DNA from 3 places in the Bacillus sp. 1A genome. Region 1 is predicted to be linked to each of the others. Evidence: riboswitches for the same ligand, from Rfam matches in the RefSeq annotation. Region 1 holds a riboswitch; each other region holds the start of a gene.

Region 1 (7,480 bases):
AAATAAAGAAAAAATATCGCTGTTTCAAAAAGGTTTCTTATTCATGGGTATGTTAGCTATTCTAGCTGGACTAAGCACCAGAATCATTTTCCACTTTGTCGAGCAGGAAGCAATTGCTCCAATTAACTTGGCTTTTGGTGTAATTCCCTTTATTGCTGCTTATTTTATTTACAATAATACTCCGAAAAAAAGTATTATTTATTTCCTTGCGGCGTTGTTACTAATTTCCGGATTGTATCTTAATATGTTGCCATTAAATTATAAAGACAGCAGTATCCTTGCTTATTTACATTTTCCTATAATGTTATGGGTTTTAGTAGGGATTGCGTTTACAGGAAATGAATATTCAAAAGGTAGTACAAGATTAGCTTATATTAAATTTAATTTAGAATATTGTCTTCTCTACGCGAGTATGGCCGTGAGCGGAATGGTATTAGCAGTATTCACCATGAAGTTATTTAGCTTCGTTGACTTGGATATAGGAGAATTCTATTTTAGTAATGTTGTGTTATTTGGTGCTGCTGCTCTCGCTATTGTGGCTGCATATTTAGTATCAATGAATCTTAAACTTGCTAAAAATATTACACCATACATATCTAAAATTTTTAGTCCTCTTGTCCTAATCACATTGTTGATCTATCTTATAACAGTTATATGGGTCGGGAAAAATCCGTTCTTGGACCGCAATTTCTTAATGGTCTTCAACGGAATACTCCTTGGCGTATTGGCCGTTACCATATTTTCTATCGTTGAGAGTGACTCAGATGAGAAAAAGAACATTTCAGATTATATCAATTTTGCCTTAATTGTTCTGGCACTTATTATTGACACTGTGGCTTTGTCAGCCATCATATTCAGACTTTCTTCTTACGGGATTACACCTAATAGACTTGCTGTTTTAGGGGTAAACATACTGATCTGGGCAAATTTAATTTGGATTATGTTTTCCTATATGCGTTTCTTGCAAAACAAATCAGGACCAACAGCTATCCAAGATGCCGTTACGAAGTATTTACCAATTTACGGACTTTGGGCAGCTTTCGTTATGTTTACGTTTCCTTTAATTTTTAATTAGTAAGGAACTGTTAATGTAACGAAAAGTCAATCTTCCGTAACGTATAATATCAGCTTATTTTTATTTTAGATATGGAAAAATATGTTGAAAATATTTTGGCGTAATATATAATAAATTTAGATAATTGTATAAAAACTTCTTATTAAGAGAGGTGGAGGGACTGGCCCTTCGAAGCCTCAGCAACCTTATGTGATATAAAGGTGCTAAATCCTGTAGGATCTAAAAGTCCTAATAGATAAGAAAATAGGTATAAGTAAACCTTCTTCTTATTTTGAAGAAGGTTTTTTTGTCATTTAAATAGAGAATTAGAAAGGTAGTGATACAGAAGAGAAAGAATCAAAGAAAATATAGAAGGAGAAACCGGAGGGCATAGTGAATAATCAAGTTGGGGGTTTAAAAGAGGATAGCGCTAGTAATAGTATTTGGAGCAATAAAATTTTTTCGTATTTTTTCTTAGCAAGTTGCATTTCTTTAATAGGTAATTCTATGGTTACGCTCGTTTTACCGTTATGGGTAATGAAATTGACGAACTCTCCATTACTTGTTTCTGGGATAAACGTTGCAATTGCAATGGCGGCGATTTTGTTTGCACCTGTAACAGGGACGTTAGCAGATCGAATGTCGAGAAGGAAGCTTATGATAATTGCAGATGTTATGAGATGTATCGTTATGATTTGTGTTGCGGTAATAGCATTTTATAATAAAATGTTGTACATTCCGTTACTACTGTTACTTATTATACGTTCAATTGGGAGTGCTTTATTTACTCCAGCTTCAAATGCAGCATTAGTAACATATGTGGAAGAAAAGCATGTTCAACAGGCGATTACGCTGAGACAAATCTCAATACAAATCATATCGGTAGCCATTCCTTTAATGGCTAGCTTTTTAATTAGTATTTTTAATTTTCATGGAGTATTTATGTTAGATGCAATTACATTTTTTATATCATTTTTAATTTTAATGAAAATTAAATTTCCACGTGAATTAAAAGGAGAAAAGAAAAAGCCTTTTTATGAAGACTTTAAAGAGGGGTTCTCACTTTTAAAAAGTAATCAATCATTGAAAATGTTGCTTATGAGCGCTGCAATCATTAATTTGCTTGGAGCGGCGTGTATGCTATCACTGCAAGTAATCGTTGTTAGAGAAATGGATCTTTCTATGCAGTGGTATAGTATAGTTTTTGCGGCATCACCGATAGGAATTTTAATTGGGGCATTAATTACTAAAAAGATTCGTACATATAAAACGATTACAACTGCTTTTATATGTACTGCTATTATGGGAATTTTTAATGCTGCAATGGGTACGACGTTAAATCCGGTATTATTTTCTGTTTATTATTTTCTGTCAGGAATTGCATTTGGGGTAAGTAATATATATTTTGGAGTGTTGTATAGAAAGTTAATTCCAAATGAAGTGCAAGGAAGATTTTTCGGTTTTTTAAGTTCGTTATTATTAGTATCTACTCCAGTTGGAATTGCAATAACAGGATATTTCTTAGAGTCAATTTCAGCTTCTATTTTATTTATTATAATTGGTATTATTACGTTTTTAGTTTCGGTTATTTCATTTGTAATGATAAATAAGAAATAAGTGTTGTATGAGATTTTTCAATAATAAAAAACGTCCTATAGCAGGACGTTTTTTATTATGTATATTGCTGTTTTTTCTTAATAAGTAATAACACTTGTGAAACACAAGCAAGTACCGGTAACTCAATCAACGGTCCGATAACGAGTGCAAGTGCGATAAGAGGTTCGTCTGGAAAAGCAGTTACAGCAATAGCAAGTGCAACAGGTGAGTTTCTTGCTAATGTTGTTAAGCTTAGACTTACTGTATCTTTATAAGATAAACGCATCATGCGTCCGATAAATTGTCCTAGTAAAAAATTAATGATAAAGAACAATAGAATAGGAATGAGTAATAGTAAAACGACATTCATATTTTGTAGTAAATATTTACCTTGTGATGCAAACATCGCTACGATTGCTAAACTTAAAAATAAGATTTGAGCAGAGCTGAAAAACGGAATGAGTTTATTCTCGAGTGTTTTAGTTTTTTTCAGTATATTCATAATGAATTTTGTAGCGTGTGCAAGTACAAATGGTAAGACGATTACGATAACAATACTTTCTACTAAAACAGAAACAGCTACAGTCTTCATGACACCAGCAAATAAAAATAAATAAATGGGAAGGAGTAGTACTTGCAATATTAAATTTACAGGCAAAATTGCAGTAGAAAGTGCTACATTTCCTTTCGCAATTTCAGTAAAGATTAAGTACCAATCTGTACATGGAGTAACCATTAACATAATAAATCCAACCCAAAGTGCTGGATGATTTGAAAGAAATAGTGCACCTAACCCCCAAGCGAGTAAAGGTGTCCATACAAAATTAATGGTAAGGCTCGTTCCAGCGAATTTTAAATTACGGAATCCATTTTTTATTTCTTTCAATGGAGTGCTGAGGAATAATCCATACAGCATAAAAAATAAGAAGGGGACAATAAATTGCTCTGAATACATATGTATCAAATTAAATTGTCCGAGTACGATGCCGCATGTAACAGCAAAAAGAATAATAAAAGTTTGAATCTTTTCTATAGTGCTCATGAGTAAATCCTTTCTAAATATGAATGGCCCTCTTTGTATTCATTATACAAATAATAAAGTTATAATGGGTGTTTTAATTGTATTGGCGCTATTACTTTTAATTCGAGATATTATTTTTTATTTAAAGTTACTTGACTAAAGTAAGTGTGTGTATTACAATCACTTACATAAGGTAATTAGATAACAAAAAGTTCGCAATATCTTTACTTAAGGCATCAATTGGAACTTTTTATTAGAATAAGAATTTTTATGATGATGAATAATGAATATGACAAGAAAGCTTAGGTGAAGAAAATGGGGTTATTTAGCTCATTATTTGGTAAAAAAGAAGAAAATACAAAAGTAGAGGGGAATAAAACAATGTCAAAAGTATTATTTGTAAAAGCAAACGATCGTCCAGCGGAGCAAGCAATTAGTTCAAAAATGTATGAAACGTTTGTAAGTACTTATAAAGAAGCTAATCCGAATACAGAAATTGCAGAGTTAGATTTATTTGCATTAGATCTTCCTTATTACGGAAATATCGCTATTTCAGGTGGATACAAACGTAGTCAAGGTATGGAGTTAACAGCTGAAGAAGAGAAGGCTGTAGCAACGGTAGATCAATATTTAAATCAGTTTTTAGAAGCTGATAAAGTTGTATTTGCGTTCCCACTATGGAACTTCACAGTGCCAGCGCCATTAATTACGTATATTTCATATTTATCTCAAGCTGGAAAAACATTTAAATATACAGCAAATGGTCCAGAAGGTTTAGCTGGGGATAAGAAAGTCGTTGTATTAGGTGCGCGTGGTTCAGATTACTCTTCAGAACAAATGGCTCCTATGGAAATGGCAGTTAATTATGTAACGAATGTGCTTGGCTTCTGGGGGATTACAAATCCAGAGACTGTTGTAATTGAAGGGCACAATCAATATCCAGATCGTTCACAACAAATTGTTGAAGAAGGTTTAGAGAACGTTAAAAAAGTAGCGGCGAAATTTTAATTGATAGTAAATGCAAAAAACCAACATGGATGACCATGTTGGTTTTTTAGTCTATTTCTATGTTAAAAAATGTATATTTATAAAATAAAAGAAAAGTTTGAAAATAGTATTGCAAAATATTATATAGCAAACTATAATGAGTTCAAGAATAGTTAATAGTTGAATTGAAAATTCAGAAAATTCAATTAGTTAAAAATGGAAATGAGATAAAAGGATTGGAATGGAGGTTATATTATGACGAATAAAGTACCGTTTTCGTTCATAGTAGTTATTGGTTTAATGTTATTCGCACTATTTTTTGGAGCAGGAAATTTAATATTCCCGGCAATGCTTGGTCAATCGGCAGGAGAGAATGTATGGATTGCTAACGCTGGATTTTTAGTAACAGGTGTAGGTTTACCGTTGCTAGGAGTATTAGCATTTGGTATTTCAGGTAAAGAGGATTTACAATCGTTAGCAAGCCGTGTGCATCCAGTATTCGGAATTGTATTTACAACAGTTTTATATTTAGCAATTGGTCCGTTATTCGCTATTCCGAGAACAGGCAGCGTTTCTTATGAAATTGGTATTAAGCCGTTCGTGCCAGAAGATTTCAGTTCTACAGCACTTATTCTTTTTACAATTGTATTCTTTAGCATTACTTGTTTTTTTTCGCTAAATCCCGCGAAAATTGTCGATATTGTAGGAAAAATCTTAACGCCAATTAAATTAACGTTCATTGGAATTTTAGTAGTATTTGCTTTTATTCATCCAATGGGAGAAATGCAAGCACCTGCAGAGGCGTATACATCACATGCATTCTTTAAAGGGTTCCAAGAAGGTTACTTAACAATGGATACGTTAGCATCATTCGTATTTGGTATTATCATCATAAATGCGATTAAAGAAAAGGGTGCAAAAACAAAAAAAGATATTATGATTGTTTGTGCAAAAGCAACATTGATTGCTGCATCTATTTTAGCAATAATCTATTCAGCACTTTCATTTATGGGAGCTTCAAGTGTTGCAAAACTTGGTCATTTAGATAACGGTGGTGCAGTATTAGCAAAAGTTTCAAACTATTATTTCGGGGCATACGGCGGAATTATATTAGGGATTATGGTTATAGCAGCATGTTTAACTACTAGTGTTGGACTAGTCTCAGCGTGTTCTTCATTTTTCCATAAGCTATTCCCGAGGATTTCATATAAGAAGATTGCAATTGTATTATCAGTGTTCAGTGCAGTTGTTGCGAATGTAGGTTTAACACAATTAATCGCAATTTCTGTTCCAGTATTAATCGCAATTTATCCATTAGCAATCGTATTAATTTTCCTAACACTACTTCATCCATTATTTAAAGGACGAGCAGAAGTGTATCAAGGCAGCTTATTAGTAACATTTATTGTAAGTATGTTTGATGGATTAAATGCAGCTGGTATGAAATTAGCAGTAGTGAACGATATTCTTACTAAGTTACTTCCAATGCATGAAGTTGGATTGGGTTGGATTTTACCAGCACTTATTGGTGGATTGATCGGATACGGCATTAGCATTATGAAAGCAAAAAATCAAGTTCGATCAGCAGCTAGTACGAATAAGAAAATAAGTTAAATGAAAAAAGTTATAGAATTTGTTTCTATAACTTTTTTTGTTACTATTGATAAGGATAGAAAAAATAAAGTAGTAGGGGAAATATAATGAAAAAAACAATTGATCATATCGGCATCGCAGTTCGAGATATAGATAGTACGATACGTTTTTATGAAAATTGTGAAGTGACAACAAAGTTGTATTCTTTACAAGAAGGTTGTTCATTCTACAACAAAGTTATACACGATACATGAAAGATGTACACTTAAAATAATATAAGATTATATGGGAAAAAGCATAACTTTACGTTATGCTTTTTTGCAATTTCAAAATGGAATTTAAGGGGATCTTGAAGAATTAGTAAAGGTTAGAGTTCTATGGTTACAGAATGATTTTTAATTATTAGGTTAAATATTAAATTAAATATTAAATTAAATATTAAATGGAAATTTGAAGGAGAGTACCAGTTGCTAATTTAAGATTTCTTTATTAGATCTTTATATAGAAAATAAAAAAAGAGCCTGTCCCTGAAACAAGCTCTAGCTACAAGAAATAGCGTAATTGAGATGTCTATATATTACCATTTAATGAATGGAAGTTCTAGGTGTATTATGTTGAGAAATAAATTATAGGTATCTTAATGAAAACTTCATTTGAGATTAAATAAAGTCCCTAAATATAGGGCGTTAAAGTTTTAATTAACTACGTGTGAAGAGAAGTTTTAAAATATTTTTTTTATGGGGAAAAACAATGAGAAAAACTATAGAACAGCATTTTTTATGAAAATCAAGTATGTAATCAGTTCATGATAGAAGAAAGAAATGGTTCAGTGTATAAAAAATTAATTTAGGTGTATTTTACTTTGCAGCAAATATACTTCTTGGAAAAATACAGACAAATGTTATATGATAAATTTAAGAGATTGGGGGAATGAAACTTTGAACGAGTCATATACAGCAGAAGAAGCTGCGAAGAAGTTGAAAATATCTAAATTAACTGTTTATGAACTTATCAAAAGAGGGGAACTGCCATCTTATCGAATAGGTAGGCAAGTTCGAATTGATGTAGAAGATCTACAAAAATACATAGAGCAAAGTAAAACAGGGAGCCTAAAAAATTCCGCTCAATTATCTAAAAAACATAATTTAACGAATGTAATTGTAATTAGTGGGCAAGATATGGCATTGGACATACTAGGGAAATATATGGAGAGTAGTATGGGAAAAAGA
Region 2 (7,480 bases), 4.3 Mb from region 1:
ATCGAAGTCTTTATTAAACCATTTTGCATAGTTACTTGGTCCATCACCTGCATAAATTTCTAATTGTGCAGCTGGATCTAATGTAGATCCTCCCCATCCCATATATGCAATTTGGAAGTCACTTTGTTTATACATATCAATATAACTTTTCCACTCTTTACCTTCTATTTTTACATCTACACCAAGATTTTTCTTAAACATCTCTTGAAGTGTTTCAGCTATTTTCTTCTTATCTGAATATTTCACTGTCACTTCTGGAAGAGTAGTCCATCCTTCTTCTTTCATTCCTTCTTCTAATAACGTCTTAGCTACTGCAGGGTCATATTTAAAATAATCACCTTTCTCTTTACGGAAGTCGCGGCCACTTTCTGTTTTTGCTCCTTCTGGTACAAAACCATATGCTTCTTTTGCATTATTCTTTAATATTTTCTCTACGATAAACTTACGATCTACAGCTATTGCAAAAGCTTTACGAATTTTTGCGTTTGTAAACGGTGGCTTCTCTGAATTAAACGAGTAAATATGAGTTGAGTAGTCTTGCATTTTTTTAAACTCTTTATTATTTTGTTCTTTTTCAACTAAATCTGTTGGTATGTGAGATAGTAAATCTAATTCTCCAGATTTATATAATTGATACGCTGTTTTACCTTCAGGGATAATACGGAATTCAATTTCTTTTGATGCTACTTTTTTATCATGAAACTCTTTATTTTTTTCTAAAATAATTGCTTGATTATGCTTCCATTCTTTCAATGTGAAAGGACCATTTGTAATTAATTCTTTTGGATCTACTTTTAGTTTACCTTTTTCATCAATAGATTTTTTATTAAGTGGAATATATAACGACTGGGATAATGTTCGTTTAATAGATGTTACCGGATGTTCAAATTGTAGCTTTAAAGTTACATCATCTACCGCTTGAATTCCTACTGCATCTTCTGCACCTTTCCCTGTATTAAATGCTTCTCCACCTTTAATGAAATATAGTTCTGTTGCATTCATAGAACCCGTTTTAGGATTTAATATTCTCTTCCAAGCAAATTCAAAATCTTTTGCTGTTAACGAGGAGCCATCAGACCATTTTAATCCTTTTTTCAAATAGAATGTATACTCTTTTCCATCCGCTCCAGCTTCCTCTTTCTCTACTAAATCCTTTTCAAACTTCCCGTCAGTTGTCTGTCTGTACAAAGTTGCAAATAAGTGCTCAATTACATAATTAGAGTTATTATCCGTTGAAATTGCTGAATCTAGCGTATAAGGATCACTACCAAGATTCGTTACAAAACGGTCTCCTTTACTAGTACTTGCTTTTGAAGTATCTTTCTTGCCACAAGCGACAGAAGTAATTGCTAATACGGTCATAATGACAAATAATAAAAACTTCTTCATCTTACATTCCCCTTTAACCTAAAATTTTTGGTGTTGATGCTAATAATGTTTTTGTATAAGAATGTTGAGGATTACGGAACACTTCATCCGTATTTCCAAATTCAACAAGTTCTCCTTTATATAAGACAGCCACTTTTTCACATAAGTAGTGAACCATCGGTAAATCATGTGCGATAAATAAATATGTATAGCCTTGTTCCTTTTGAATCTTTTGCAACAAGTGCACAATTTGGATTTGAAGTGAAACATCTAATGCAGAAATTGGTTCATCCAGGATTAATACTTCTGGCTCACATAATAACGCCCTTGCAATAGCGATCCGTTGACGTTGTCCTCCGCTAAATTCGTGTGGGTATCGATCAATATATCGCCTATCTAATCCAACACGTTCTAGCGCATCACCTGCCACCTTATCTTTCAATTCTTTATCACCTAAACCGAATGAAATATATCCTTCTGTTACGCTATCGCGTACTTTCCAGCGCGGATTTAATGCAGCTGTTGAATCTTGAAAAATGAATTGTACTTTCTGCAAGAAATCTCGCTTATGAGCTGACTTCAACTTGTGAACAACTTGACCGTTATAATCAATTTGACCAGACGTTGGTTTCTCAATCCCAGCTATGAGCTTACCAAGTGTTGTCTTTCCAGAACCACTTTCTCCAATAATTCCAAGCGTTGTTCCTTTCGGAATAGAAAGTGTTATATCTTTTAGCGCTATGATTTCTTTCTTTTTACTTCCATACGTTTTCGTTACTTGCTTTACAGTAATTAAATCTGTCGTCATGAAGCATTCACCTTCTCTTTTGATTTTGCTTCGTTATGCTCAAGAACATGCTGCCAGCAATGTGAGCTATGCTCCCCAGAATATGTTGTTCTCTCTGGAAAACGATGAATACATTCTTTGATTGCTACCGGGCAACGATTGACAAAAGGACAGCCAAAGCTATTTAGCGTTTCAATTGATGGTGTTGTTCCCTCAATAGCCCTAAGTACCTTTTCGGAATCATCCATATCCGGAATCGCTTGCAATAAACTTTTCGTATATGGGTGCTTAGGTGAACCTATCACTTCTTGTATCGTCCCTTTTTCAACAACACGTCCCCCGTACATCACAACTACTCGATCTGCTACTTCACGTACAAGTGCCAAATCGTGTGTAATTAATAAAATACTCGTATTTTGTTTTTCTTTTCGCTCTTTTAATAACCCCATAATTTGCTTTTGAATCGTTACATCTAATGCAGTTGTAGGCTCATCTGCAATAACGAGCTTTGGATGACAAGCAAACGCAATTGCTAAACAAATACGTTGTCTCATACCTCCGCTTAATTGATGTGGGTACTGTTCAAAACGTTTCTCTGCTTCATGTATCCCTAAATCCGTTAATAAATTAATCGCAATTTCTTTTGCTTCTCTTTTCGACTTTTTCTCATGTTGCAAAATCACCTCTGTAATTTGCCTTCCTACTTTCATCGTCGGATTTAAAGAGGACAGAGGGTCTTGAAAGATAAACGAAATGTCTTTCCCTCGAATTTGATTCCATTCTGATTCTTGTAAATTCGTTAATCCTTGAGATTGGAAAGAGATGCTTCCGTCATCGATGTGAATAGATTCTTGATTTAATCCGACAATAGATTGTGCTGTAACACTTTTTCCTGAACCACTTTCTCCTACAAGTGCAACGATTTCACCTTCGCTAATAGAAAAGGAAACATGCTTCACAATTGCTTGCTTACTATTCTCTTTTTCAACGGCCAATGTTACGTTTTCTAAAGATAAGAGCTGTCCCATGTCTTTTCTCCTTTCGATTCCGTTTGACGATTTTTGGATCAATTGCATCTTGCAAACCATCACCAATTGCATTAAATGCGAACATGATGAGAGCAATCATCAGCGATGGGAAGAAAAGTTGCCACCATTCTCCGCTTAGTAACGTCCCAAGTGCATCGTTCGTCATCGTGCCCCAGCTTGCCGCTGGTGATTGTACCCCAAGTCCGATAAAGCTTAAAAATGATTCTGAGAAAATAGCTGCTGGAATTGTAAATGATAAATTTACGATAATAATACCTGTTAAGTTCGGAATTAAATGCCCATATATAATCTTCATATGCGATGTACCTAATCGCTCTGCTGCAATAACAAATTCTCTTTGCTTTAAAGATAAGACTTGTGCCCTAACGAGACGTGCCATACCAATCCATCCTGTTAATGCAAGGGCAATAATAATTGTAAAAAGCCCTGGTTTCATAGCGATTAATAATAAAATAACAATTAATAAATATGGGATACCGTATAACACTTCAATCCCTCGTACAATCCACTCATCAATTAACGTTCCAAGGCGACTGCGTCCTCTCACATATCCACTAAAGCCCCCGATTAGTACACCTATTCCTATATCAAGAGCCGCTGCCACTAATCCAACTGTTAGTGAAATTTTCCCTCCAGCCCAGGTGCGCGCCCATATGTCCCTTCCTAAATCATCTGTTCCGAACCAATGCTCACTACTAGGTGGTAAGTTTGTTGCTTCTTTTACTTGTTCACTCGCAGTAAATGCCGTTAAACTTTCGCCAACCAGTGAGAAAATAATAATTAGTAATAACGTCACTGCCCCTAAAACTGCTATAGGGTTTGATATAAACTTGCGAAACACTTCCTTCTTTCGACTAATCGTTTGCTGATCTTTATTTATCGTTAATTCTTTTTTCTCCTCATTCGTTAATAACTGTTTATTGATTTCATAAGCTCCCATTTAAATGCCCCCCTCCTTACATAATAGAACGAATACGCGGATCAACAATACGGTGAATAATATCTGTAATGAAAATACAAGAAATTAATAATGCACTATAGAAAATCGTTGTTCCCATAATGACCGGATAATCCCGGTTAAAAATACTATCTACAAAATATTTTCCTAGACCAGGAATGGAAAATATTTTTTCAATAACGAAAGTCCCTGTTAAAAGTCCAGCCATTAACGGTCCAACAAATGTAAGTACTGGAACAATCGCATTTCGAAGAGCATGTCTTATAATGATTTTCTTAATTGGTATGCCTTTCGCTCTCGCTAGCTTAATATAATCACTCTGCAAAACTTCAATCATATTAGAGCGAACAAATCTTGTAATAACCGCGATTGGCCCTAATGCTAATGCGAATGACGGTAATACCGTATGTTCAAATGTGCCCCAAGACGCTACTGGTAAAAGTTCAAATTGTATAGCAAATACTTGTATAAATAGTGGTGCTAAAATAAAACTTGGAATAGAAATACCGAGAATCGCAAGTAAGCTCACACTATAATCAATTACTTTCCCATGATATAGGGCTGCAAATGTACCTGCTGCAATTCCGACTAACAATGAAATAACAAGTGCTTGTAAACCAATAATCGCTGATGGACCAAATCCTGTCGTTATAATTTCTGATACACCTTGACCTGTCGATTGAACAGATTCACCAAAATCAAAATGAACTACGCCATCTAAATAAGCAACATATTGATTCCATAACGGTTCATCAAGGTGATACTTCGCTCTCATGTTTTGTATCACTTCTTCAGGAAAGATTTTCGCATCTGATGAAAACGGATCCCCTGGAATGATATGCATAATCAAAAATGTTACTGTCGTAATGACCCATAGCGTGAACACCATAACCGATAGTTTTTTAATAACATACACTTCAATAACCCCCTAAACAAATGTATTTACTTTGTTTTATTAACGTATTTTTCCCATTACTCCCTTTCCTCTTCTTAAAACACAAAAAGCCTTGATCTTAAAAAATAAGATCAAGGCTTAATAAACGAAGGCCCATCACTTATCTTTCAAGACTTGCTTGCTGGAATTAGCACGGTGTTCCTGTTACAGAACCCGCTGCTGAGGTGTCATAGGGCCAGTCCCTCTACCTCTCTGGATAAGTAAATTGCTATATTATTATTTGGTTCAAATTGTATATTTTGAATTATAATTCTGAAAAAATGAAAAGTCAATCAAATTGGATATATTTAGAAAAATCAGTTTTTACTTCTTTTATCCAAATTACAGTTTTCTCTTATAATAAAAAGAAATAATATTAAAGAAGTGATAAGATAGATCCCTTACTTCTTGCTACTATAGAGTTACCCTTAACAATCGTTATACTTGTACTTGTCATCATCGGCTTCTATAAAGTGAAACTTTAATCAGTGGGGGTTTTGTTCATCCCCCACTGATTATTAGTTGAACCAATCGGGCTTTTACGGGCAGTTGATCCCCTACCTAACTTCTTTGCTTTCACTGAACTTTGAGGTGGGGTCTTACTGCCCGGCAAATAGCGGGATAAACTCTTTATTAAAAAGAAACGTATCACTTCTTTTTATACTCCATTCGATAATATTACCGGACAAACAATCTCTGCATTTCACGAGGAACAGAATGTATTAGTATCCGAGGATCAAGACGGAGATGGTAAGAAGAAAAAATAACCTTGCGCGTACGCAAGGTTATTTTTTCGTTTCTGCTTGAAAACGTTTATAGTATGTTGATGCTGTTGCAAAGTTAATTTCTATATCACGAATCAATGATGAGTCTTCTTCTTTAGCTAACTTCTGTAATTTTTTCATTGCTTGTTCCGATTCATTCAAGAAACCAGCGTATACCTCATGTTCTTGCTCTTTCGACTTTGGAACACGAATTTCTTTACGTATATTATCAATATCTTCTAACATGCTAGTCGTTACCTTTTGTACATCTTCTTTATATGTAACATTCGTTATTTCCTTACCGCCCTTTTCTTTTGCCACTTCAAATAACTGTAGTGCTTTATTAATTTCTTTATTCATTTTCATATCGTATTTTTCATGTACCGCACGGTATTCTTTCATCTCTTCTGTTTGCTCAGTAGATTGCTCTACCTTTTCTTTCGGTTCTTTCGTATCTTTATTTCCATTACATCCTGCTAGAAGGATCATACTTCCCATTACAGCAATACCCAAAACCTTCTTCATCTCTTCTTCTCCTTTTATCTACAGCTACTACTCATTATAGTTTCTTTTATCTCCACTTATTATTATACCGAGAACATCCTACTTTTTACACTTCAGACGCTACCTTAATATACATGCCTACATTTTTGTCACAGTATCGTCACTTTATGCAAATAACTTTTGCATCACCTTACAAAGCTGTATGAGTTATTTCAAAGAAATGAAAAAAGAGCTGATTCAAAAATATTTGAATCAGCTCTTTTTTATAATTTAAGCTTCTAAATTTTGTCTTTGTTGCAGTTCAAACTGCTTTTCACTTCTTCTGGCCATAAATAGATAACATAATACAGCACCAATTTCACAAAGAGCTATCACAACCCCCATCGGTAATGCGGTATTGCTTCCGCCAATACCTACTAATGGTGCAACAAGTGCTCCTGAAATGAACTGTAATAACCCTAATAAGGCCGACGCTGTTCCTGCAGCTTGTTTCTGGTTTCTCATCGCTAATGAGAAACCAGTTGTTGATACAACCCCGACACTTGATACAACAAGGAATAACGAACATAAAACACCAATTAAACCTATTCCTAGTACAATTGTCAGTAGTAAAGATAAACCACCAACGGCTGCAATAATAATACCGGAAACGAATAACGTTTTCTCATTCACTTTCCCTGCTAAACGGCCCGTGACCTGACTAGCAATAATAATACCGATACCGTTAATCGCAAAGAATAAGCTAAATTGCTGTGGTGATGCTCCGTATATGTTCTGCAACACAAATGGTGAGCCCGAAATGTAAGCAAACATCGCCGCCGTTACTAGCCCTTGTGATAATGCATATCCCATAAACAAACGATCTTTTAACAGTTTTCCGTACGTCGCCAATGTCCCTGACAAACCACCTGTTTCTCTTTCTTCAGGAGGTAATGTTTCACGTAATACGAAAGTAGCTGATATTAACATGAATACACTAATTGCTCCGAGAACGATGAAGACACCGCGCCATGTCGTGAACTGTAGTAATTGTCCCCCAATAATCGGTGCCAAAATAGGCGCTGCTCCGTTTACTAACATGAGCAGTGAGAAAAACTTCGTCATTTCAGAACCTGA
Region 3 (7,480 bases), 3.1 Mb from region 1:
CTGCTCTTGCAGGCTGCGTTGCTCAGTTTATCGGATTCTCTGTAATCTCAGCGAAAGAAAATAATTTAGGCGGCATATTAGCTCAAGCGCTTTGTACTCCGAAAGTACAGTTGCCAAATATCACTAAAAATCCAATGATTCTCGTCCCAACTGTCGTCGCCAGTGCTATAGTTGGTCCAGTATCCGCATTAATTTTCCAACTAGAAGCAGGAAAAGAAATTGCAGGTCTTGGATTAAGTTCTCTTATCGCACCAATTAATTTAATTTCTAGCGAAGGATGGGAAGTTGTCCCAGCGATGGTAATCACTTATATCATCATTCCAGTAGCTGTTTCTTATATACTTTACATTGCTCTTAAAAAAGCAGGTCGTATTCACTCTGGTGATATGACTGTACCGCAATCTTAAATTGAAAATCTCCTTTTATATAGAGAAAAGCAGACTGGAAGCCACAGTCTGCTTTTTACATTTTGTGATGTTGTTTTACTGGAACACGTACAGTTTCTTTTGCTAATAAAAGCTGAACGCCAAAGTAAAGTATGCTTGCAAGCGTCATTCCAGAAATGGCGTCTACAAATGCGTGTTGCTTCGTAAATAGCGTTGATAAAATAATAAGCGTACCGAAGAAGGTAAGAATATAATATTCAAAAGCATGTTGTTCTCTACGTCTAAAGGCAGCTAACATAATGATAAAGGTAGTAAGAACGTGAATGCTAGGGAAACAGTTTACCGGTTGATCGATACTATAAATATAGCGGACTAGTTCGGAAAATACGTCTGATCCAACGACTGTTGGACGTGGTACAGTTGTCTGCCAAAAATAATAAATAGAAAAACAAGCAAGTTTTCCAAAAATTATACTACTTAAAGTGACATAATATTGTTTTCGATCCGCAAAGCAATAATAAATAAGTGCGCCGTATAAGTAAGGAAACCAAAGTAAATAAGGAATAATAAATGCTTTCACAAATGGAATCCAATCATCTACTACAGTTGTGACATCTACTGCGTGTACAGTAGATTTATTTAATACATCGTAAAGGGGACTTACGAGTACGAGTAGAAGTATATAACTTAACGGAAGAAAAGATGAAAGTTTAAATTTCTTCATGATAATCTCCTATGTTTAGTAATGTAAGTAAATTCAATTGATTATAATATAGAAACGTCATTTGAGCTATCGATTTTACTTACATTTTCTTGAATTCACCTTACGTTTTTGTCACTTGACTTAAAAGAAGGGGAGGGTGCTATATGAAGCGTTTATCGTATTTCTTATTTTTTATATTGATATGCCTAGTGAGTGCTGGGTGTGCAAAGGATAAAGAAGGAGAGAAATTAGAATATAACGGAAGAGCACTCGTAATTGGAGTCATTGGAGAAAAACCGAAAGATACGTTTAGGAATATAAAGTTTGAGGAAATGAAGTTAGAGGAACTGGAAAAGAAATCTAAGGAAGTGGATGGTTTTTTAATAATGAAAGATCACTTTCAAGAAGCCTCAACAGAGCAATATAAAAATGTATTTTCATCGCTAAAGAAACCAGTGTTTTTTATCGGTTTACAAGATAAATCATATTCGATTTTTATTACAAAAGGGATAGAATATAACAGTGCCCGAAAAGATGTAAATGCTATGTATACGCAAGGGTTTGCAAATATCGGAAGTGGTGAAGGACAACAATGGGCAGTTGGTTTATCTAATGGCGGAAATACAGAAGAAAGTATTCATAATATGTATATTGTCGTATTTCAAACCATCGCAGATTATTTGAATAGATGATGAGGCAGCCTGTAAACGAGGCTTCTTATTTTTTTAAATAAACGTTTATTTAAGATGTATGTTCGGTAGGAAGAAATCGATGCAATTCAAGGGTTAGAAAAGAAAAATAGGGAGCTAATCAAACGTTTGTTTAAGATGTATGTTCGGTAGGAAGAAACCGATGTAGTTCAAGGGTTAACAAAGAAAAATGTGGAATTAATCAAACGTTTGTTTAAGATGTATGTTCGGTAGGAAGAAATCGCTGCAGCTCAAGAGCTAACAAAGAAAAATAGGGAGTTAATCAAACGTTTGTTTAAAATATATGTTCGGCGAGGGATGAGAGAAGAATCTAAAAAAATATATATTTATTTTTTCTTAACAAATGGCGGGAAAATAAGGAAAATTCGCAGGATTATTAAAATTTATCACGAAATAAGTAAAAGTTTAGCGAATAATCGTTTGAAATAATAAAACGTTTTCTATATGATAAAGGTAAAGGTTAGTAAAAAAGTAGGTGAATTTATGACAGTAACATTTTATTCATATCCAAAGTGTGGCACATGTCAAAAAGCAAAGAAATGGTTTGAGGCAAACAATGTAGCATATGAGATGATTCATATTGTTGAAAATCCACCATCAAAAGAAGATTTACGTAATTTACATGAAAAAAGTGAATTACCATTAAAAAAATTCTTTAATACAAGTGGAATGCGTTACCGCGAACTTGGTCTGAAAGATAAGTTAAAGGATGCAAGCGAAGACGAAATGTACGAACTTTTAGCATCTGATGGCATGTTGATTAAACGTCCAATCGTAACAAATGGAACGAATGTAACACTTGGTTTTAACGAAGAGCAGTTTGAAAGTGTGTGGAAAAAGTACCAATAAGGTATTTTTACATAATTAATACATTCACTGGAGGTACAGTCATGAGCATTCCAAATAATTTACGTTACTCTGAAGAACACGAATGGGTAAAAACTGAAGGTAATGAAGTTGTTATCGGTATTACTCACTTTGCACAAGGTGAGCTAGGCGATATCGTATTCGTTGAACTTCCTGAAGTAGGTGCAACAATCGAAGCTGACGAGCCATTCGGAAGCGTAGAATCTGTTAAAACAGTTTCTGAGTTATACGCACCTGTAAGCGGTAAAGTTGTAGCAGTAAACGAAGAATTAAGTGACCAACCAGAACTTGTTAACGAATCTCCATACGAGGGTGCATGGATGGTTAAAGTTGAACTTTCTGATGCAAGCCAAGTTGAGAAGTTATTAACTGCAGAAAAATATGCAGAAATGACAAACCAAGACTAATTATAGTCGACTGAAGGACAGCCTTTGTGCTGTCCTTTTTTATTTTGTGTAAAATAATGAACGTAGAATCATATACTAATTATCGTGTAGGAGAACGTTTTTGAAAAAACTTTCGTTTAAGTTTTTATTGACCAGCTCCAGCGGCTAGAACAGTCGGTCATTTCACTCCTGAACTTGAGGCAAAAAGCGCCTCTAGTTCAGGAGTTCCAATGCCCTCTTGTTCTGAGCAAGCCGCTTCTGCTTTTCTTTTGCAAAAATAAACAGGAAACAACATGAAAATAACGAATATACTATATACTAAGTTAAAGGTTGTATAGTATATGGTGATCGGGTGATGACATATGATTTATGTAGAAAAAGTCATTATTGTAGAAGGTAAATCAGATAGAAGAAAGATTGAATCTATTATTCGTGAACCGGTGGAAATTGTTTGTACAAATGGTACAATTGGTTTATCGAAAATGGATGAGCTCATTGATCAGTTTTTTGATAAGGAAGTGTATGTACTAGTGGATGCTGATGATGCTGGAGAAAAGTTAAGGAAGCAATTTCGAAAAGAATTTCCGCAAGCAGAGCATATTTATATTGATCGCTCGTACCGAGAAGTGGCAACTGCGCCATCTTCACACTTAGCAAATGTATTATGGGGAGCTGACATTGACGTTTATACAGAATATTTACGGTAAGGAATGATAGAAGTGATTGATTGGACAGGAGCCGAAGCTACAGCCCTAATAGAGAACGAAGAAAAAACAGTGTTATATGTATATACTCCAATGTGTGGAACATGCCAATTAGCAAAAAAGATGTTAACAGTTGTTGAGATGACAATTGAAGACTTGAAAATTGGAATGTTAGATTTAAATTATGCTCCGCATTTAGCGAAAGAGTATGGAATCGAAAGTGTACCGTGTTTACTTGTTTTTGAAAATGGGACACTCATGAAGAAGATATATGCATTTCATTCGGTTGAATATTTATATACGGAATTAAAGTAGGCGGCAAAGTTTTTGCCGCCTCGACATATTTCTCGGGAAATATGTCGAGATGCAGGGTGGTTACAGTATTTGTCGAGCGAAAGTAACAGGATTGTTCTTTAGTGAGAGGGAATGGTATGTGTAATAGAAAGTGATATGAAGGATGTGATTTAGGGTGAAATTATATTCTTTGCTGCAATCATTTGTAAATTACGCTAATGGTCAATATCATTTAGAGCCGCTTTTAAGACAAGGAGAAAAAACTGTTAATTTCCGCTTTGGAGATGAAAGTTGTTCGTTACAAATTTCAAGAGATTATATAGAGCTGCTACATGAGGAAAGAGGAACGGAGCAAATCGTTTGTGCAGATGAGGAAGATGTAAAACAATTGGTGAACGGCAATGTACGATTGCAAATGTTAATGAACGATGGACGTGTACAATATTCGGGAACGTATCGAACGATGCTATTAGTTGAATCGATGTTTCATATATGTAAACCAATGTCAGTAGGCGCTTAAAATTCTGAAGTTTCATTTTTTAAGAAAATTTCTGTTGACATGATGTGTGGATATTGATACAATTCAATTCATAAAATATAGACAATTTCATAAATTACAAATCAGACGAAAATGTAATCTGATTTCTCTTATCAAGAGAGGTGGAGGGACTGTGCCCTGTGAAGCCCGGCAACCGTCAACTTATGTTGAAATGGTGCCAATTCCTGCAAAGCAAATGCTTTGAGAGATGAGAGAGAGGGATAATGTTGTTATATACGCATATAAACCTTTCTGCTTCTCTAAAGCGGAAAGGTTTTTTTGTTGTTTGAATGTGGAGGACATTCAAATAATAAAAGTAATGATAACGGTGGACTACGCGCATCAAAAATAAAAAATTGCGGAGTCGATCAAAACAAAAAGGGGTGAACATCATGATCTTGTTAGAAAATGTAAAGAAAATATATAAAGCAAAAAGCGGTGATGTCACTGCTGTAGATAATGCCAATTTAAAAATAGACAAAGGTGAAATATTTGGTGTGATCGGATATAGTGGCGCTGGGAAAAGTTCTTTAATCAGATTATTCAATCAGTTGGAAAAACCAACTTCTGGCCAAATTACAATTGCAAATCGTGTGATTTCAGCAATTACAGGGAGTGAACTTCGTAAGGCAAGGCAAGAAATCGGAATGATTTTTCAGCACTTCAACTTACTTTGGTCACGAACTGTACGCGAAAATATCGAGTTCCCACTTGAAATTGCAGGTGTTGATAAGGCGAAGAGAAGAAAACGAGTGGATGAGTTAATTTATCTTGTTGGATTAGAAGGAAGAGGAGACGCGTATCCATCTCAGCTGAGCGGAGGACAAAAGCAACGCGTGGGTATTGCAAGAGCATTAGCTAACAATCCACAAGTGCTTTTATGTGATGAAGCGACATCAGCTCTTGATCCAGAAACGACAGATCAAATTTTAGATTTATTATTAGATATTAATAAGCGTCTCGGTTTAACAATTGTACTCATTACACACGAGATGCACGTGATTCGAAAGATTTGTAATCGAGTGGCGGTAATGGAGAAAGGGAAGATTGTAGAAACGGGTCCAGTACTTGATGTATTCCGCAATCCGCAGAAAGACATTACAAAGCGATTTGTACAGCAGTTAACGGATTCTGAAGATACAAATGAAACGATTGAAAGTTTAATTGAAAAGTATCCAGATGGTAAAGTAGTTCGTTTGCAGTTTATCGGTGAAGCTGTAGAAAGACCAGTACTTCAAAGATTAATGCAACGCAGTGATATAGAAGTTAGCATTTTGCAAGGAAACATCGCCCAAACAAATAACGGCTCTTACGGTAGTTTAGTTGTTCATTTAAATGGTGAGGAAACAGCGATTCAGCAAGCAATAGAGGGAATACATCAAGATCAAGTAGAGCTGGAGGTGATTGCACATGGATAAGTTGATCACAAATGTTGATTGGAATCAAATGTTAGAGGCAACTGGTGAAACGTTATATATGACGGCAATCGCAGCTCTGGCCACATTTGTTTTAGGACTAATTTTAGGGTTGTTACTCTTTATGACAGCGAAAGATAATTTATGGGAAAACAAAGCGGTTAATACGGCAATTGGAGCGTTCGTAAACATTTTCCGCTCGATACCATTCATCATTTTAATCATTTTATTAATCCCATTCACAAAGATTCTGCTTGGAACAATTCTTGGAGCGAGTGCAGCACTGCCAGCTTTAATTATTGGAGCGGCACCGTTTTACGCGAGAATGGTTGAAATTGCACTTCGCGAAATTGATAAAGGTGTAATTGAAGCTTCAAAAGCGATGGGAGCAAAAACAAGCACTATTATTTTGAAAGTATTAATTCCAGAATCGTTACCAGCATTAGTATCTGGTATTACGGTTACAACAATCGCTTTAGTAGGCTATACAGCAATGGCGGGGGTTGTTGGTGCTGGTGGCCTTGGAACACTTGCTTATTTAGAAGGATTCCAGCGAGGAAATAACGATGTAACAATCGTTGCGACAATTTGTGTATTACTAGTGGTATTTTTCATTCAGTGGATTGGTGATCGTGTAACGACTCGAATAGATAAACGATAATAAAAAAACAGGAGGATGTTTCAAATGAAAAAATTATTACTTACAGCACTTATTTCAACTTCTATTTTTGGGTTAGCTGCTTGTGGCGGGAAAGATAAAGATGAAAAGAAACTAGTTGTGGGGGCTTCTAACGTGCCGCACGCTGAAATTTTAGAAAAGGCAAAACCGTTACTTGAGAAAAAAGGAATTGAATTAGAAGTGAAAAAGTTCCAAGATTACGTGTTACCAAATAAATCGTTAGCGGATAAGGATTTAGATGCAAACTACTTCCAGCACATTCCGTATTTAGAAAAAGAAATGAAAGATAAAAAATATGATTTTGAAATAGCAGGGAAAATTCACTTGGAACCAATTGGTGTATATTCTCAAACATATAAGAGCTTAAAAGAACTTCCAGACGGGGCGACAATTATTATGAGTAATTCCGTTACTGACCATGGACGTGGTTTAGCAATTTTACAAAAAGAAGGCATTTTAAAAATTAAAGACGGAGTAGATCCAGTTAGTGCAACTCCAAAAGATATTGTAGATAATCCGAAAAACTTAAAGTTCAAAACGGATATCGAGCCTGGTTTGTTACCACAAGTGTATAACAATAAAGAAGGCGACGCTGTTTTAATTAACTCGAACTATGCAATTGATGCGAAATTAAATCCAGAAAAAGATGCAATTGCAATTGAAGGTGATGATTCTCCATACGCAAACGTATTAGTGGTTCGTAAAGGTGATAAAGATAAAAAAGGGATTAAAGAGCTTGTAGAAGTATTGCATTCTAAAGAAATCGAAGACTTTATTAATAAAGAATATAAAGGAGCG

Evidence for each region. Region 1 has a riboswitch for S-adenosylmethionine ahead of ACUN0F_RS24220 (MFS transporter). Riboswitches for the same ligand answer to the same signal wherever they lie in the genome.
Region 2: it holds a riboswitch for S-adenosylmethionine, as region 1 does, so the genes downstream of both, ACUN0F_RS02130 (ABC transporter permease) here and ACUN0F_RS24220 (MFS transporter) in region 1, are expected to answer to the same signal.
Region 3: it holds a riboswitch for S-adenosylmethionine, as region 1 does, so the genes downstream of both, ACUN0F_RS07910 (methionine ABC transporter ATP-binding protein) here and ACUN0F_RS24220 (MFS transporter) in region 1, are expected to answer to the same signal.

Annotation. Positions count from the first base shown of each region.
Region 1 covers NZ_JBQYLZ010000001.1:4,730,625-4,738,104, reverse strand. Annotated here, with positions in the region: gene ACUN0F_RS24225 (DUF4153 domain-containing protein) at 1-1,075, shown strand, start outside; SAM riboswitch class I at 1,212-1,317, shown strand; gene ACUN0F_RS24220 (MFS transporter) at 1,448-2,671, shown strand; gene ACUN0F_RS24215 (arsenic resistance protein) at 2,727-3,692, opposite strand; gene ACUN0F_RS24210 (FMN-dependent NADH-azoreductase) at 3,987-4,679, shown strand; gene brnQ (branched-chain amino acid transport system II carrier protein) at 4,914-6,272, shown strand; gene ACUN0F_RS24200 (hypothetical protein) at 6,359-6,505, shown strand; gene ACUN0F_RS24195 (substrate-binding domain-containing protein) at 7,157-7,480, shown strand, end outside.
Region 2 covers NZ_JBQYLZ010000001.1:398,935-406,414, forward strand. Annotated here, with positions in the region: gene ACUN0F_RS02110 (peptide ABC transporter substrate-binding protein) at 1-1,389, opposite strand, end outside; gene ACUN0F_RS02115 (ABC transporter ATP-binding protein) at 1,403-2,176, opposite strand; gene ACUN0F_RS02120 (ABC transporter ATP-binding protein) at 2,173-3,183, opposite strand; gene ACUN0F_RS02125 (ABC transporter permease) at 3,140-4,144, opposite strand; gene ACUN0F_RS02130 (ABC transporter permease) at 4,161-5,078, opposite strand; SAM riboswitch class I at 5,215-5,320, opposite strand; gene ACUN0F_RS02135 (DUF3951 domain-containing protein) at 5,729-5,863, shown strand; gene ACUN0F_RS02140 (hypothetical protein) at 5,882-6,385, opposite strand; gene ACUN0F_RS02145 (multidrug effflux MFS transporter) at 6,635-7,480, opposite strand, start outside.
Region 3 covers NZ_JBQYLZ010000001.1:1,582,681-1,590,160, forward strand. Annotated here, with positions in the region: gene ACUN0F_RS07870 (PTS transporter subunit IIC) at 1-407, shown strand, start outside; gene ACUN0F_RS07875 (phosphatase PAP2 family protein) at 463-1,110, opposite strand; gene ACUN0F_RS07880 (hypothetical protein) at 1,254-1,781, shown strand; gene ACUN0F_RS07885 (arsenate reductase family protein) at 2,283-2,648, shown strand; gene gcvH (glycine cleavage system protein GcvH) at 2,690-3,073, shown strand; gene ACUN0F_RS07895 (toprim domain-containing protein) at 3,415-3,759, shown strand; gene ACUN0F_RS07900 (thioredoxin family protein) at 3,763-4,071, shown strand; gene ACUN0F_RS07905 (hypothetical protein) at 4,226-4,570, shown strand; SAM riboswitch class I at 4,696-4,803, shown strand; gene ACUN0F_RS07910 (methionine ABC transporter ATP-binding protein) at 4,981-6,006, shown strand; gene ACUN0F_RS07915 (methionine ABC transporter permease) at 5,999-6,664, shown strand; gene metQ (methionine ABC transporter substrate-binding lipoprotein MetQ) at 6,689-7,480, shown strand, end outside.